One region of the Blastomonas sp. UPD001 genome, then DNA from elsewhere that is predicted to be linked to it. Evidence: predicted binding sites of a transcription regulator. Region 1 holds the regulator's gene; each other region holds the start of a gene.
What was found. Region 1 encodes LexA, which represses DNA repair genes until DNA is damaged. Its sites were predicted from a motif close to GTTCCNCNCTTGTTCT; they were not measured.
Positions count from the first base shown of each region.

Region 2: a site for LexA is predicted at 2,817-2,832, ahead of uvrA (excinuclease ABC subunit UvrA). Genes of this name have one in related genera too.
Region 3: a site for LexA is predicted at 1,528-1,543, ahead of recA (recombinase RecA). Genes of this name have one in related genera too.

Region 1 is NZ_QKVT01000001.1:1,043,139-1,047,419, reverse strand. It holds gene DM995_RS05150 (thiol-disulfide oxidoreductase DCC family protein) at 64-426, shown strand; gene DM995_RS05145 (FAD-binding domain-containing protein) at 423-1,619, shown strand; gene lexA (transcriptional repressor LexA) at 1,671-2,393, opposite strand; gene DM995_RS05135 (molybdopterin molybdotransferase MoeA) at 2,480-3,682, opposite strand; gene moaC (cyclic pyranopterin monophosphate synthase MoaC) at 3,682-4,152, opposite strand; gene trpC (indole-3-glycerol phosphate synthase TrpC) at 4,152-4,281, opposite strand, start outside.
Region 2 is NZ_QKVT01000001.1:477,443-481,723, reverse strand. It holds gene DM995_RS02295 (hypothetical protein) at 1-788, shown strand, start outside; partial or broken gene DM995_RS02290 (sensor histidine kinase) at 1,495-2,157, shown strand; gene DM995_RS02285 (hypothetical protein) at 2,195-2,647, opposite strand; gene uvrA (excinuclease ABC subunit UvrA) at 2,845-4,281, shown strand, end outside.
Region 3 is NZ_QKVT01000001.1:384,226-388,506, forward strand. It holds partial or broken gene DM995_RS01875 (ATP-binding protein) at 1-1,155, shown strand, start outside; gene DM995_RS01880 (response regulator) at 1,152-1,496, shown strand; gene recA (recombinase RecA) at 1,619-2,704, shown strand; gene alaS (alanine--tRNA ligase) at 2,859-4,281, shown strand, end outside.

The sequences.
Region 1 (4,281 bases):
TCCGTTGCGACAGCTCAGCGCGTATCTATCTCGACCAAAGACGAACCATATGGGGTGGCGCGCGTGCACGGGAACAAGCTGGAAGTCTGGTACGATGGCGCGTGCCCACTCTGCACCCGAGAGATCGCGCTCATGCGGCGGCTCGACCGGCGCGGGGCGATCGCCTTTATCGACGTATCGACGCCCGGCGGCTCTTGCCCGCTCGACCGCAAGGCGCTGCTCGAACGTTTCCATGCGCGCGAGAAGGGCGTGATGCTCTCGGGCGCGGCGGCCTTCGCGGCGATGTGGCGCGCCATTCCATTGCTGCGTCCGCTCGGCCTCATCGCGCGCTGGATGCCGGTGCTGGCGCTGCTCGAACGGGCCTATCTGCGTTTCCTGAGGATCAGACCACGTCTGCAAGGCCTTTTCCGGGAGCGCCGGGCATGAACGGACTGTTCGAACCGACGCGCGCCGCCGGGCTCAAGCGGATGCAGGATTTCGTGCCACGCGCTGGTCGCACCTATGCCGAGGGGCGCAACAGCGATCTCGGGCCCGACCGGCCGAGCGCGGTGTCGCGGCTCTCGCCCTGGCTGCGCTATCGCCTGCTGAGCGAGCAGGAGCTCTGCGCGGCGGTGCTCGAGCAGCATTCGCTCGCGGCGGCAGAGAAATATGTGCAGGAAGTGCTCTGGCGCACCTATTGGAAGGGCTGGCTGGAGATGCGGCCCGGCATCTGGACGCGCTTCCTCGCCGAGCGCGACGACCAGCGCGAGCGGCTGCGCAATGTCCGCGCGCTCGAACAGGCGGAGGGGGGGCGCACCGGAATCGAGGGTTTCGACGACTGGGCGCGCGAGCTGGTCGAGACAGGATATCTGCACAACCACGCGCGCATGTGGTTCGCCTCGGTCTGGATCTTCACGCTGCGGCTGCCCTGGACGCTGGGCGCGGATTTCTTTTTGCGCCATCTGGTCGATGCCGATGCGGCGAGCAACACATTGTCCTGGCGCTGGGTCGCGGGCCTGCAGACCGCGGGCAAGACCTATCTCGCCACCGACGACAATATCGCGCGCCATACCGGCGGGCGGTTTGCGCCCAAGGGACTGGCGAAGAGGGCCGAGCCGCTGACCGAAGCGCCGGTGCCAGCCGCGTCACCGCTGCCGCAAGCGGGGTCCGCCCAGGGCGCTCCGGCGCTGCTGCTGGTGACCAGCGAGGACATGGCGCCCGATGCGGCGCTCTGGCGCGGAGCCGATATCCGGGGCATTTGCATCGCGGCCGATCCCGCTTTGCTCTGGGGCGACAGGTCACGCGGCTTCGTCGCCGAGGCGGCCCGCGACATGGCCGCTCTGCTCGGCGAGATGAGTGCCGGGCCGGTGAAGCAGGTCGATGGGCTGGACGCCGGGGCGGTCGCGCAGGCGGCACGCGCCGCCGGTGTCAGCCGGGTCATTACGCCTTATGCGCCGGTCGGCCCGGTAGCGGCGCGGCTGGCGGACATCGCCAGGGCACTACAGGGCGAAGGGATCGAACTCGTCCAGGTCCGCCGCGACTGGGACGAGACCTTCTGGCCGCACGCGCGCAAGGGGTTCTTTCCGTTCAAGCAGCATATGGGGCGGCTGCTCGAGGACATGGGGCTCACGCGCACCTGAGACGGCGCGTGAGCAAAACGGGCCCGGCGCGCGCCGGACCCGCGTTCGGCATCAGTGATAGCGGCGCAGAAGGCCTGCCAGCTTGCCCTGCACCTGCACCTCGTGCGGCGCGTAGTACTGCGGCGCATAGGACGCATTGGCGGGATCGAGCCGGATGCGGCCGTTCTCGCGGCGCAGATATTTGAGCGTTGCCTCCTCGCCGCGCACCAGCGCGACCACGATCTCGCCGTCGCGCGCGGTTTCGGTGCGCTTGATCAGCGCGAAATCGCCGTCGAGAATGCCCGCCTCGACCATCGAATCTCCCGACACTTCGAGCGCATAATGCTCGCCTGCACCGAGCAAAGCGGCGGGAACGGGAAGGATCTCGGTGCCCTCGAAAGCCTCGATCGGCGCACCGGCGGCGATGCGGCCGTGCAGCGGGATCTCGAGCACATTGCTGTTCGCCGGTTCGGGCAACACCGCCTTGCGCACCGCGTCCATGCTGACGATATTGCTCCTCGCGGCGTCGGCGCGCGCGGCGGCAGCGGCGGCCAATTCCTTCTCGCGCGGCTTCACGCTCGCCTCGGGCAATTTCAGGATTTCGAGCGCGCGCGCGCGGTTGGGCAGGCGGCGGATGAAGCCGCGTTCCTCGAGCGCACTGACCAGCCGGTGCACGCCCGACTTGGACTTGAGATCGAGCGCTTCCTTCATTTCCTCGAACGACGGCGAGACGCCATCGGCCTCCAGCCGTTCCTGGATGAAGCGGATCAGGTCATGTTGCTTGCGGGTCAGCATCGCCGATGTTCCTTTCTGCGCCGAACCTACGTTCGAACGAATACGGAACAATTACGAAACAAAGACGGTCAGGTCAAGACCTTGTGTCAAGTCGGCTGCGCAAGCGCGATATAGTCGATCGGTTCGCCCGGTTGGACGGCGGCTGCATGCGCGGGGCGCACCACCAGCGCATCGGCCCGGTGCAGCGCGAGCAGCGCGCCGCTGTCCTGGTTGCCGAGGCGCACCAGCCGTCCGTCATGCCAGCGCGCACGCACAAAATCCTGGCGTGGGCCGTTGGCGGGGAAGGGATCGCCTGCGATTGCTTGCGAGATCACCGGCACAAGTGCCTGATATCCCAGCATCTGGCGCACCAGCGACAGCAGCAGCAGCGTCGCGGTGACATAGGCCGACACCGGATTGCCCGGCAGCCCGAGCACGATCGCATCGCCCAGCTTGCCTACCATCACCGGCTTGCCCGGCCGCATTGCGATCCGCCAGAAATCGACGGCGCCGCCGCCATCGGTGAGCGCGGGCTGGATGAGATCGTGATCGCCCACCGATGCGCCGCCGGTGGTGACGATGATATCGGCCTGGCTGTGCTCTTGCAGCGCGGCCGTGATCGTCGCGCGGTCATCGGGCAGCAGCGGCGGGACGATCAGATCGCAGGGAAGGCCCGCGAGCAGCGCGGCGAGCATCACGCCATTGCTCGCCGGGATATGCGCGGGCGAGGGGAGCGGTTGGCCCGGCGGCACCAGCTCGTCGCCGGTGCTCAGGATCGCGATGCGCGGGCGCGGAAACACGCTGAGCGCGCCATGCCCCGCCATCGCCGCGAGCGCGATCAGCCGTGCATCAATGATCGCGCCGGCGGCGGCGAGCAGCGCTCCGGTCGCGAAATCATGCCCTGCGCGGCGGATATGCGCGCCAGGCGCCGCAGGGCCATCGCCGGTCAGCGTCAGCCGGTCGCCGTCGCGCGCGACATCCTCCTGCACCACCACGCAGTCGGCGCCGTCGGGGATCATCGCGCCGGTGGAAATGCGCGCGGCCTCGCCTGCGCCGATCGTGCCTGAAAAGGGCCGCCCCGCCGCGCTCTCGCCGATGACTCGCCAGGGGCCGGGCAGGTCCGCGCTGCGCACGGCATAGCCGTCCATCGCGGACAGATCGGCGGCGGGCTGGTTGCGCTTCGACAGCAGAGGCTCGGCCAGGGTCAGGCCGGTCGCGTCGACCAGCGATAGCGTAACGGGGGGACGGGGTGCAGCAAGCGCAAGCAGGCGGTCGCGCGCCTCGTCGAGCGCGATCAGCCCGCCCGCCATCAGCCGGCGGTCCAGTCGCCCGACTTGCCGCCGCTCTTGGCGAGCAGCCGCACGGGTCCGATGACCATCGCCTTGTCGAGCGCCTTGGCCATGTCGTAGATCGTCAGCAGCGCGACGCTCGCGGCGGTCAGCGCCTCCATCTCCACGCCGGTCTTGCCGTTGGTCCGCACGCGGGTCTCGACGCGCACGCCGGTCTCGACATAATCGAAATCGACCGAAACGCTGGCGATCGGCAGCGGGTGGCACAGCGGGATCAGGTTGCTGGTCTGCTTGGCGGCCATGATGCCCGCGATGCGCGCAGTGCCCAGCACGTCGCCCTTCTTGATGTCGCCCGCGCGGATCGCGGCGATCACCGCCGGGGCCATGGCGATGACGCCCTCGGCCACCGCCTCGCGAACCGTATCGGGCTTGGCCGAGACATCGACCATCTGTGCCGCGCCGGTGGCGTCGAGATGGGTGAGCTTGTCCATCAGGCCGCCGCTCCGGTGAGCAGCTGTCGCGTCGCGATCGTCACGTCGGGCTGGCGCATCAGCGATTCGCCGACCAGGAAGCAGCGCACCCCGTGCCCGCTCAGCCGGGTGCAGTCGGCATGACTGTTG
Region 2 (4,281 bases), 570 kb from region 1:
CCGAGGCGCTCACCGGATCGGCAGAGCGGGGTGCGGACCTGGCGCGCCATGCCGTTCTTGCGCATGCGCCCACCACTCGCCTGCTGTTCGCGCGCGCGATCGAGGCGCGGTTGTGCCGCAACACGCCGCTGGTCGGGCTTGCGACAGCGGAACTGCCGTCGCGCGTGGAAGCGCAAGTCGGCGATGCGCAGGACGAACTGGCCGAGGCCGCGATGGCGCTGATCATAGCGCAGAGCCGGTTTCTCAGCCGCGCGCAGGGTTTCGCGATCGATCCCGACGAACTGCCGCCCGAGACTCTGCATGGCCTCGTGCGCGCGTGCCTCGTCTTTCTCCAGGAGCGCGCCGCTGGCGACCCGCTGCAACTGAACCGGGCTGGCGAGGCCTTTCTGCAGGGCTTTGACGAGCGCCGGGGACGCCCGCACCGGCTCATGCGGTTCTGCCATCTGTTCGAACTGCCCCGCAGCGGCGATGCCTGGTCGCTCGCCGACAATGGCCCGAGCCTGATCTTCGCCATGCTCGAGCGGGCGAGCGGGCTTTCGGCCGAACTGCTGTTCGACATGCTGCGCGATCCCGATCTGGCGCGACTATCGGTGGTGCTGCGCGCATCCGGGCTGGAGGGTGATATCGCTGCACCGCTGCTTCAGGGACTGGCTGCGCTGGCATCGTTGCCCCCCGACACGCTGCCGCCGGCGGCGGATCTGCGCGCGCTGGCCCAAGAAGATGCTGCGCGGCTGGTCGCCGGATGGCGCAACCTCGATCCGCTGGCGCAAACGGGAGCCGTGTGGTGAACGCCGAGGCGAATTCCGCAGTGCCTGCGTCGGCCCGCCCGGCCGCCGATCCACGAAGAGCCGTCCGGCTCGACCGCGATGGGCGTTTGCTGCACGCCGATGCCCGGATCAGCGAATTGCACCACGCCCTCGGCGGCGAGGATGGCGGGGTGCTGGCCCTTCCCAGGCTGCTCGACCTTGCCCGGCATGCGCTGCGCCTCGGCATGCGGCTGTCGCGTCCGGTAACCGTGTTCGGCCCCGACGTGGCGATCGACCTCTGGTGCGATTGCACGCCCGACGCGGAAGGTGTCGATCTGTTGCTCAGCCAGTGGCGCGAACAGCCGCTGCCCGAAGCCGCGGGCGCTGCACCATTGCCCGCCTCTGTCCCTGCCGCTGAGAATTATGTCCATCTTCGCGTCGATCCGCTCGGCCGCATCCTGCATGTTCGCAGCCCGCTTGCGCTGCCCGCCGACTGGCAGGCCGAGCGCGTGACGCTGAAGCCTGTCGGCGCGCTGATCGCGACCGAGGATGGCGCACCGCTCGTGCTGGCGGATTGTCATAACGGCGTGCGCGTGAGACTGGTCGGCGACGCCCGCTGCTGGACGCTGCACAGATCGCGCGACGATGCCGGCGCCGGGTGGAGCCTGCAATTGGCCGAAGCGCCCGAACCGAGCCCGAAGCGGTCGCCGCCCCGCCGCCGCTGTTCGACGGCGAGCGGCTGGCGCATATGTTCGGCAGCCAGATCGGCCCGGCGCTGCGCCAGCCGATCGGGCGGATCATCGCCAATGCCGAGACGATCGGTGGGCGGCTCGAAGGTCCGCTGCGCGCCGACTATGCCAGCTATGCCGGCGATATCGCGTCCGCTGGACGGCACCTGCTCGCGCTGATCGACGATCTCGCCGATCTCGAGGCGATCGAGGCGAGCGGCTTCAGTGCTGCACGCGAGCCGGTCGATCTCGCCGATCTCGCGCGCCGCGCCGCAGGCCTGCTCGCGCTCAAGGCCGCCGACCGCTCGATCCGCATCGACCGGCCCGCGGAAGACGACAGCCTGCCGGCGATCGGCGAATTCCGCCGCGTGCTGCAGGTGCTGCTCAACCTGCTCGGCAATGCGATCAACTATGCGCCCGATGGTTCGATGATCTGGCTCAGGCTCGACGACGGCCCCGATTGGGCGAGCGTCACCGTCGCCGACCAGGGGCCGGGTCTGTCCGACGAGGAGCAGCAGCGATTATTCAACAAATGGGAGCGCCTGGGCCGCAGCGGCGATGGCGGCAGCGGTCTCGGCCTGTATATTTCGCGGCGGCTCGCCCTGGCGATGCAAGGCGACCTGACAGTGGAAAGCGCGCCCGGCCAGGGGGCGCGCTTCACTCTGGTGCTGCCGAAACTCTAGCCGGATACCCGAACGCCGGGCGCGGCGCAGGGCATAGTTATTTCGGCATGACGGGTGCCTGGGCGCAGCGCTTGCGATCGCCGGCGTTGCAAGCCGCGACATCGGCTTCCCATTGCGTATAGATGGCGTCGTAAAGCTTCTTCACTTCGGCATATTCGGATTCGGCGCGAGCCCGCGAATCCACCGTATTTTCATACAGTTTCATCTGGTTCTCGTAGCTGCTGCGCCGCGCTTCGTAGTTGGCGAGGTTGGCGGCATTCTGCGCGAGCTGCGCACTCGATGCCTGAACCTGCGCGGTGTTCGCCGCTTCGCGCTCCGCCTGCTCCTCGGGCGTGCTGGGGTTGCGGGTCACCGGCGACGGTTCCATCGATCCGGTATCGGGCTCGGTGGTCGCCGGCGCGCTGGCCTGCTGCGCGATAGCGGGAATGGCAAGCACCGAGGCGGTCAGGGCGATGGCCAGCGAAGCGCGGCCGAACGGACGGAATTTCATGATCGTGTTCCCTCAAGACAAAGTTGATCTCGATTAACACGGCTACGATCATCGCTCAAAGCGGTTCCATTCATCGCATGCGCAGCCCTTGCAGCGCGAGGGACGCGGCCCCATGTTCCGCCCGCGACCCCGCTATCGCGCCGCAGCGTGATTTCTCCCGCTTGCCAGCGGAACATCAATAGAACATAAGGCCGTTCATGCTCACTCACATCTCTGTGCGCGGCGCGCGCGAACACAATCTCAAGGGCGTGGACATCGATCTGCCGCGCGACCAGCTGATCGTCATCACCGGGCTTTCGGGCAGCGGCAAATCGTCGCTGGCCTTCGACACCATCTATGCCGAGGGCCAGCGGCGCTATGTCGAGTCGCTCTCGGCCTATGCACGCCAGTTCCTCGAGATGATGCAGAAGCCCGATGTCGAGCATATCGACGGCCTCAGCCCCGCGATCAGCATCGAGCAGAAGACCACCAGCCGCAACCCGCGATCGACGGTCGCGACCGTCACCGAGATCTACGATTACATGCGCCTGCTCTGGGCGCGCGTCGGGGTACCCTATTCGCCGGCGACCGGGCTGCCGATCACCGCTCAGACGGTCAGCATGATGGTCGACCGCGTGATGGCGCTGCCCGAGGGCACGCGCTTCTATCTGCTCGCGCCCGTGGTGCGCGGCCGCAAGGGTGAGTATCGCAAGGAACTGGCCGAATGGCAGAAGGCGGGCTTCACCCGCGTGCGCATTGATGGCGAGATGTACGAGATCGATGCCGCGCCTTCGCTCGACAAGAAGTACAAGCATGACATCGAGGTGGTCGTCGACCGCATGGCGGTGCGCGAAGGCATCGAGACACGTCTTGCCGACAGTTTCGAGACCGCGCTCAAGCTCGCCGATGGCCTGGCCTATGTCGATCTCGCGGATGGCACGGTGGCAGCGCTGGGCGAGCCGGCGCCGCCGGCCGTCGCGGATGGCCCCGCCAGCACAGACGACAAGCCCAAGAAGGGCATGAAGAACGCCGGCATCCCCGATAACCGCATCATCTTTTCCGAACGCTTCGCCTGCCCCGTATCGGGCTTCACGATCGAGGCGATCGAGCCGCGGCTGTTCTCGTTCAACGCGCCGCAGGGCGCCTGCCCCGCCTGCGATGGCCTGGGCGAGAAAATGTATTTCGATCCGCAACTGGTCGTACCCAACGAGGAACTGAGCCTCAAGAAGGGCGCGATCGTGCCCTGGGCCAAGTCGAACCCGCCCTCGCCCTATTACATGCAGGTGCTCGCCAGCCTGGCGCGCGAATTCGGTTTCTCGCTCGACACGCCCTGGCAGGACCTGCCCGGCGAGGCGCGGCTGGTCATCCTGCATGGCACCGCAGGTAAGCCGGTGACGCTGCGCTTCCAGGACGGGCGCAAGAGCTACGAGGTCAAGAAGCCGTTCGAGGGCGTGATCGGCAATCTCAACCGCCGCATGCTCCAGACCGACAGCGCCTGGATGCGCGAGGAGCTGAGCAAGTACCAGACCGCGCAGCCCTGCGAAGTCTGCGATGGCGCGCGTCTCAAGCCCGAGGCGCTCTCGGTCAAGGTGGCGGGCGAGGACATCTCGATCTCCACCCGGCGCTCGGTTGCCGATGCGCTGCAGTTCTTCGAG
Region 3 (4,281 bases), 660 kb from region 1:
GGGGTCGCGCATGATTTCAACAATGTGCTGACCGCGATCATCGGCCATTGCGACCTGATGCTGATGCGGCACAGCCCTGGCGACAGCGATTACGACGATATCCAGCAGATCCGCAGCAATTCCAACCGCGCGGCCTCGCTGACCCGGCATCTGCTCGCCTTCTCGCGCCAGCAGACCCTGCGGCCACAGGTGCTGCAGCTGCCCGATATCGTCTCCGACACGTCCGAACTGCTGAAACGGCTGATCGGCGAGAAGATCGTGCTCGAGGTGCAGCATGACCGCAATCTCGGCCCCGTCCGTGCCGATCCCGGTCAGTTGGAGCAGGTGATCGTCAATCTCGCGGTGAATGGCCGCGATGCGATGCTCGCCAAGCGCCCGCCGGGGGGGACGCTCACCATCCGCACCCGCAAGGTGACGGCGGCGGACGTGCGCGCGATGAACAGCGATATCCTGCCGGTCGACGATTACAGCGCGATCCTGGTCGAGGACAGCGGCACCGGCATGCCCCCCGACGTGCAGGCGCGCATCTTCGAGCCGTTCTTCACCACCAAGGATGTCGGCAAGGGCACAGGGCTTGGCCTGTCGACGGTGTACGGCATCGTCAAGCAGTCGGGCGGCTATATCTTCGTCGATTCCGAACCCGGCCAGGGCACGACCTTCTCGATCTATTTCCCGGTCTATCGCGGCGGCGCGGTCGAACAGCGCAGCCGCAAGCCCGCCAAGGTCAATCCCGGCCAATGGGGCCATGCGCGGCTGCTGCTGGTCGAGGACGAGGACATGGTCCGCGCGGTCGCCGAGCGCGCGCTGACGCGCCAGGGCTTTACCGTGGTGACCGCGAGCGATGGCGAGGACGGGCTCGAGCGGCTGGGCGATAGCGGGCCGTTCGATCTCGTCGTCAGCGATGTGGTGATGCCCAATCTCGACGGCCCGGGCATGGCGGTGGAAATGCGCAAGCGCATGCCGGGCCTGCCGATCCTGTTCATGTCGGGCTATGCCGAGGAAACGCTTCGGCAGAGCATCTCGATCGATCAGGTCCATTTCCTGCCCAAGCCGTTTTCGGTTGCGCAGATCGTCGATGCCGTGCACGGCGCGCTCGCCGCATCCGCCACCCCCGGCGAACAGGCCCCAGCGAATGAAGGAAAGCTAGAGACGTGAGTGAGTCCAGGACCTTTCTGATCGCCGAGGACGAGGCGATGATTGCGATGCTGCTCGAGGATTTCATCGACCTTGCCGGTCACCAGATCGCTGCCATGGTCGCCAGCCTGGACGATGGTCTGGCCGCGGTGCAGGCAGGCGGCTTCGATGCCGCGATCCTCGACGTCAATCTGGGGCGCGAGAAATGCTGGCCGCTCGCCGATGCGCTGCGCGACATGGGCGTGCCCTATGTCTTCGCGACAGGGGGAGGGGATACCATCCCGCCCGAGCACGCGTCCGCCCCCACCTTGCCCAAGCCCTATACGCTGGCGTCGCTCGAGGCGGTGCTCGCGCGCATCTGACACGCGTTTTGCCCTTGCGTTCTGCAACGATGTTCCCTAACTGTTCCATTAGAACAGATTGGGTACATCACTGAGTCGTTGCGCCGGAGGACCGGAGCAATTAGGCAGGAAAGGGCATGGCAATGGCCGGGCAGCTTAAACTCATCCAGACCGAAAAAGAGGCAAAATCCATGGACAGGCAAAAGGCGCTCGATGCGGCGCTGGCTCAGATCGACCGGGCCTTCGGCAAGGGGTCGGCGATGCGGCTGGGCTCCAAGGAGGCGATGCAGGTCGAGGCGATCTCGACGGGATCGCTGGGCCTCGACATCGCGCTCGGCGTCGGCGGCCTGCCGCGCGGCCGCGTGATCGAGATCTACGGTCCGGAAAGCTCGGGCAAGACGACGCTCGCGCTGCACGTGATCGCCGAAGCGCAGAAGAATGGCGGCACCGCCGCGTTTGTCGATGCCGAACACGCGCTCGACCCGGTCTATGCCAAGAAGCTCGGCGTCAATATTGACGAGCTGATCGTCTCGCAGCCCGATACCGGCGAGCAGGCGCTCGAGATCACCGACACTTTGGTCCGCTCGAACGCGATCGACGTGCTGGTGGTCGATTCGGTCGCGGCTCTGGTGCCGCGGGCGGAAATCGAGGGCGAGATGGGCGACAGCCATGTCGGCCTGCAGGCGCGCCTGATGAGCCAGTCGCTGCGCAAGCTCACCGGTTCGATCAGCCGCTCGCGCTGCATGGTCATCTTCATCAACCAGCTGCGCATGAAGATCGGCGTGATGTACGGCAACCCGGAAACCACCACCGGCGGCAATGCGCTGAAATTCTACGCCTCGGTGCGTCTCGACATCCGCCGCACCGGCCAGATCAAGGACCGCGACGATATCGTCGGCAACACCACGCGGGTGAAGGTCGTCAAGAACAAGGTCGCGCCGCCGTTCAAGCAGGTCGAATTCGACATCATGTATGGCGAGGGCATTTCCAAGATCGGCGAGATTCTCGATCTTGGCGTGAAGGCGGGCATCGTCGAGAAGGCCGGCAGCTGGTTCAGCCATGATTCGGTGCGCATCGGCCAGGGCCGCGAGAACGCCAAGACGTTCCTCAAGGAACATCCCGAGATGATGGCCAAGATCGAGGGCCTGATCCGCGGCCAGCAGGACAAGGTCGCCGAAGAGATGATGACCGGTCCCGATGCCGAGGACGATGTCGGCGACGATATGTAATCCGGCAGATGGCGGCGCCTGCTCTGGGGCTGGCTTCGCCGGATCGCTATCGAATGTATGATCGAGGGGGCAGGGCGGCAGCAAGCGGCTCTGTCCCTTCATTTTTGCGCATATATTGCTTCAATCTCGCTTCAACTCGCCTTATGTCGCAGCCATGACATCGACAAATGACATCCGGCGCTCGTTCCTCGAATATTTCGGAGGCAACGGCCATGACATCGTTCCTTCCGCGCCGCTGGTCCCGCACAACGACCCGACGCTGATGTTCGTCAACGCCGGCATGGTGCCGTTCAAGAACGTGTTCACCGGGCTCGAGACCCGCGCCAATCCGCGCGCCACCTCGTCGCAGAAATGCGTCCGCGCCGGGGGCAAGCACAACGATCTCGACAATGTCGGCTATACGGCGCGGCACCACACCTTTTTCGAGATGCTGGGCAATTTCTCGTTCGGCGACTATTTCAAGGAAGAGGCGATCCATCACGCCTGGACGCTGGTCAACAAGACCTGGGGCCTGGCCGCCGACCGGCTGACCGTCACCGTCTATCACACCGATGACGAGGCGTTCGGGCTGTGGAAGAAGATCGCCGGGCTGCCCGACGAGCGCATCATCCGCATCGCCACCTCGGACAATTTCTGGTCGATGGGCGATACCGGGCCGTGCGGCCCGTGCAGCGAGATCTTCTACGACCATGGCGATCACATTTTCGGTGGCCCGCCGGGATCGCCGGACGAGGACGGCGACCGGTTTATCGAGATCTGGAACCTGGTGTTCATGCAATATGAACAGCATGCCGATGGCAGCCGCACCAACCTGCCGCGGCCGTCGATCGACACCGGCATGGGCATCGAGCGCATCGCCGCCGTCATGCAGGGCGTGCACGACAATTACGATATCGACCTGTTCAAGGCGCTGATCGCCGCCTCGGGCCAGGCGACCGGCACCGCGACCACTGGCGACAACCAGGCGAGCCATCGCGTCATCGCCGATCATCTTCGCGCCACCTCGTTCCTGATCGCCGATGGCGTGCTGCCCGCCAATGAAGGGCGCGGCTATGTCCTGCGCCGGATCATGCGCCGCGCGATGCGCCATGCGCATATCCTCGGTGCGGCGGACCCGCTGATGCACCGTCTGGTGCCGACGCTCGTCGCCGAAATGGGCCAGGCCTTCCCCGAACTCCTGCGCGCGCAGCCGCTGATCGAGGAGACATTGGAGCGCGAGGAAACCCGCTTCCGCCAGACGCTCGACAAGGGGCTGCGGCTGCTCGACGAGGCCACCGCAGATCTCGCCGAAGGCGCGGTGCTTTCGGGCGAAACCGCGTTCCGCCTCTACGACACCTATGGCTTCCCCTATGACCTGACCGAAGACGCGCTGCGCAGCCGCGGCCTCGGCGTCGATCGCGAAGGTTTCGACACCGCGATGGCCGCGCAAAAGGCAGCCGCACGCGCTGCCTGGAAAGGTTCGGGCGAGGCCGCATCGGCCGAGATCTGGTACGATATCGCCGAACGCGCAGGCGGCACCGAGTTTACCGGCTATACCGCGACCGAAGGCGAGGCCGAGGTCGTCGCGCTGGTCCGCG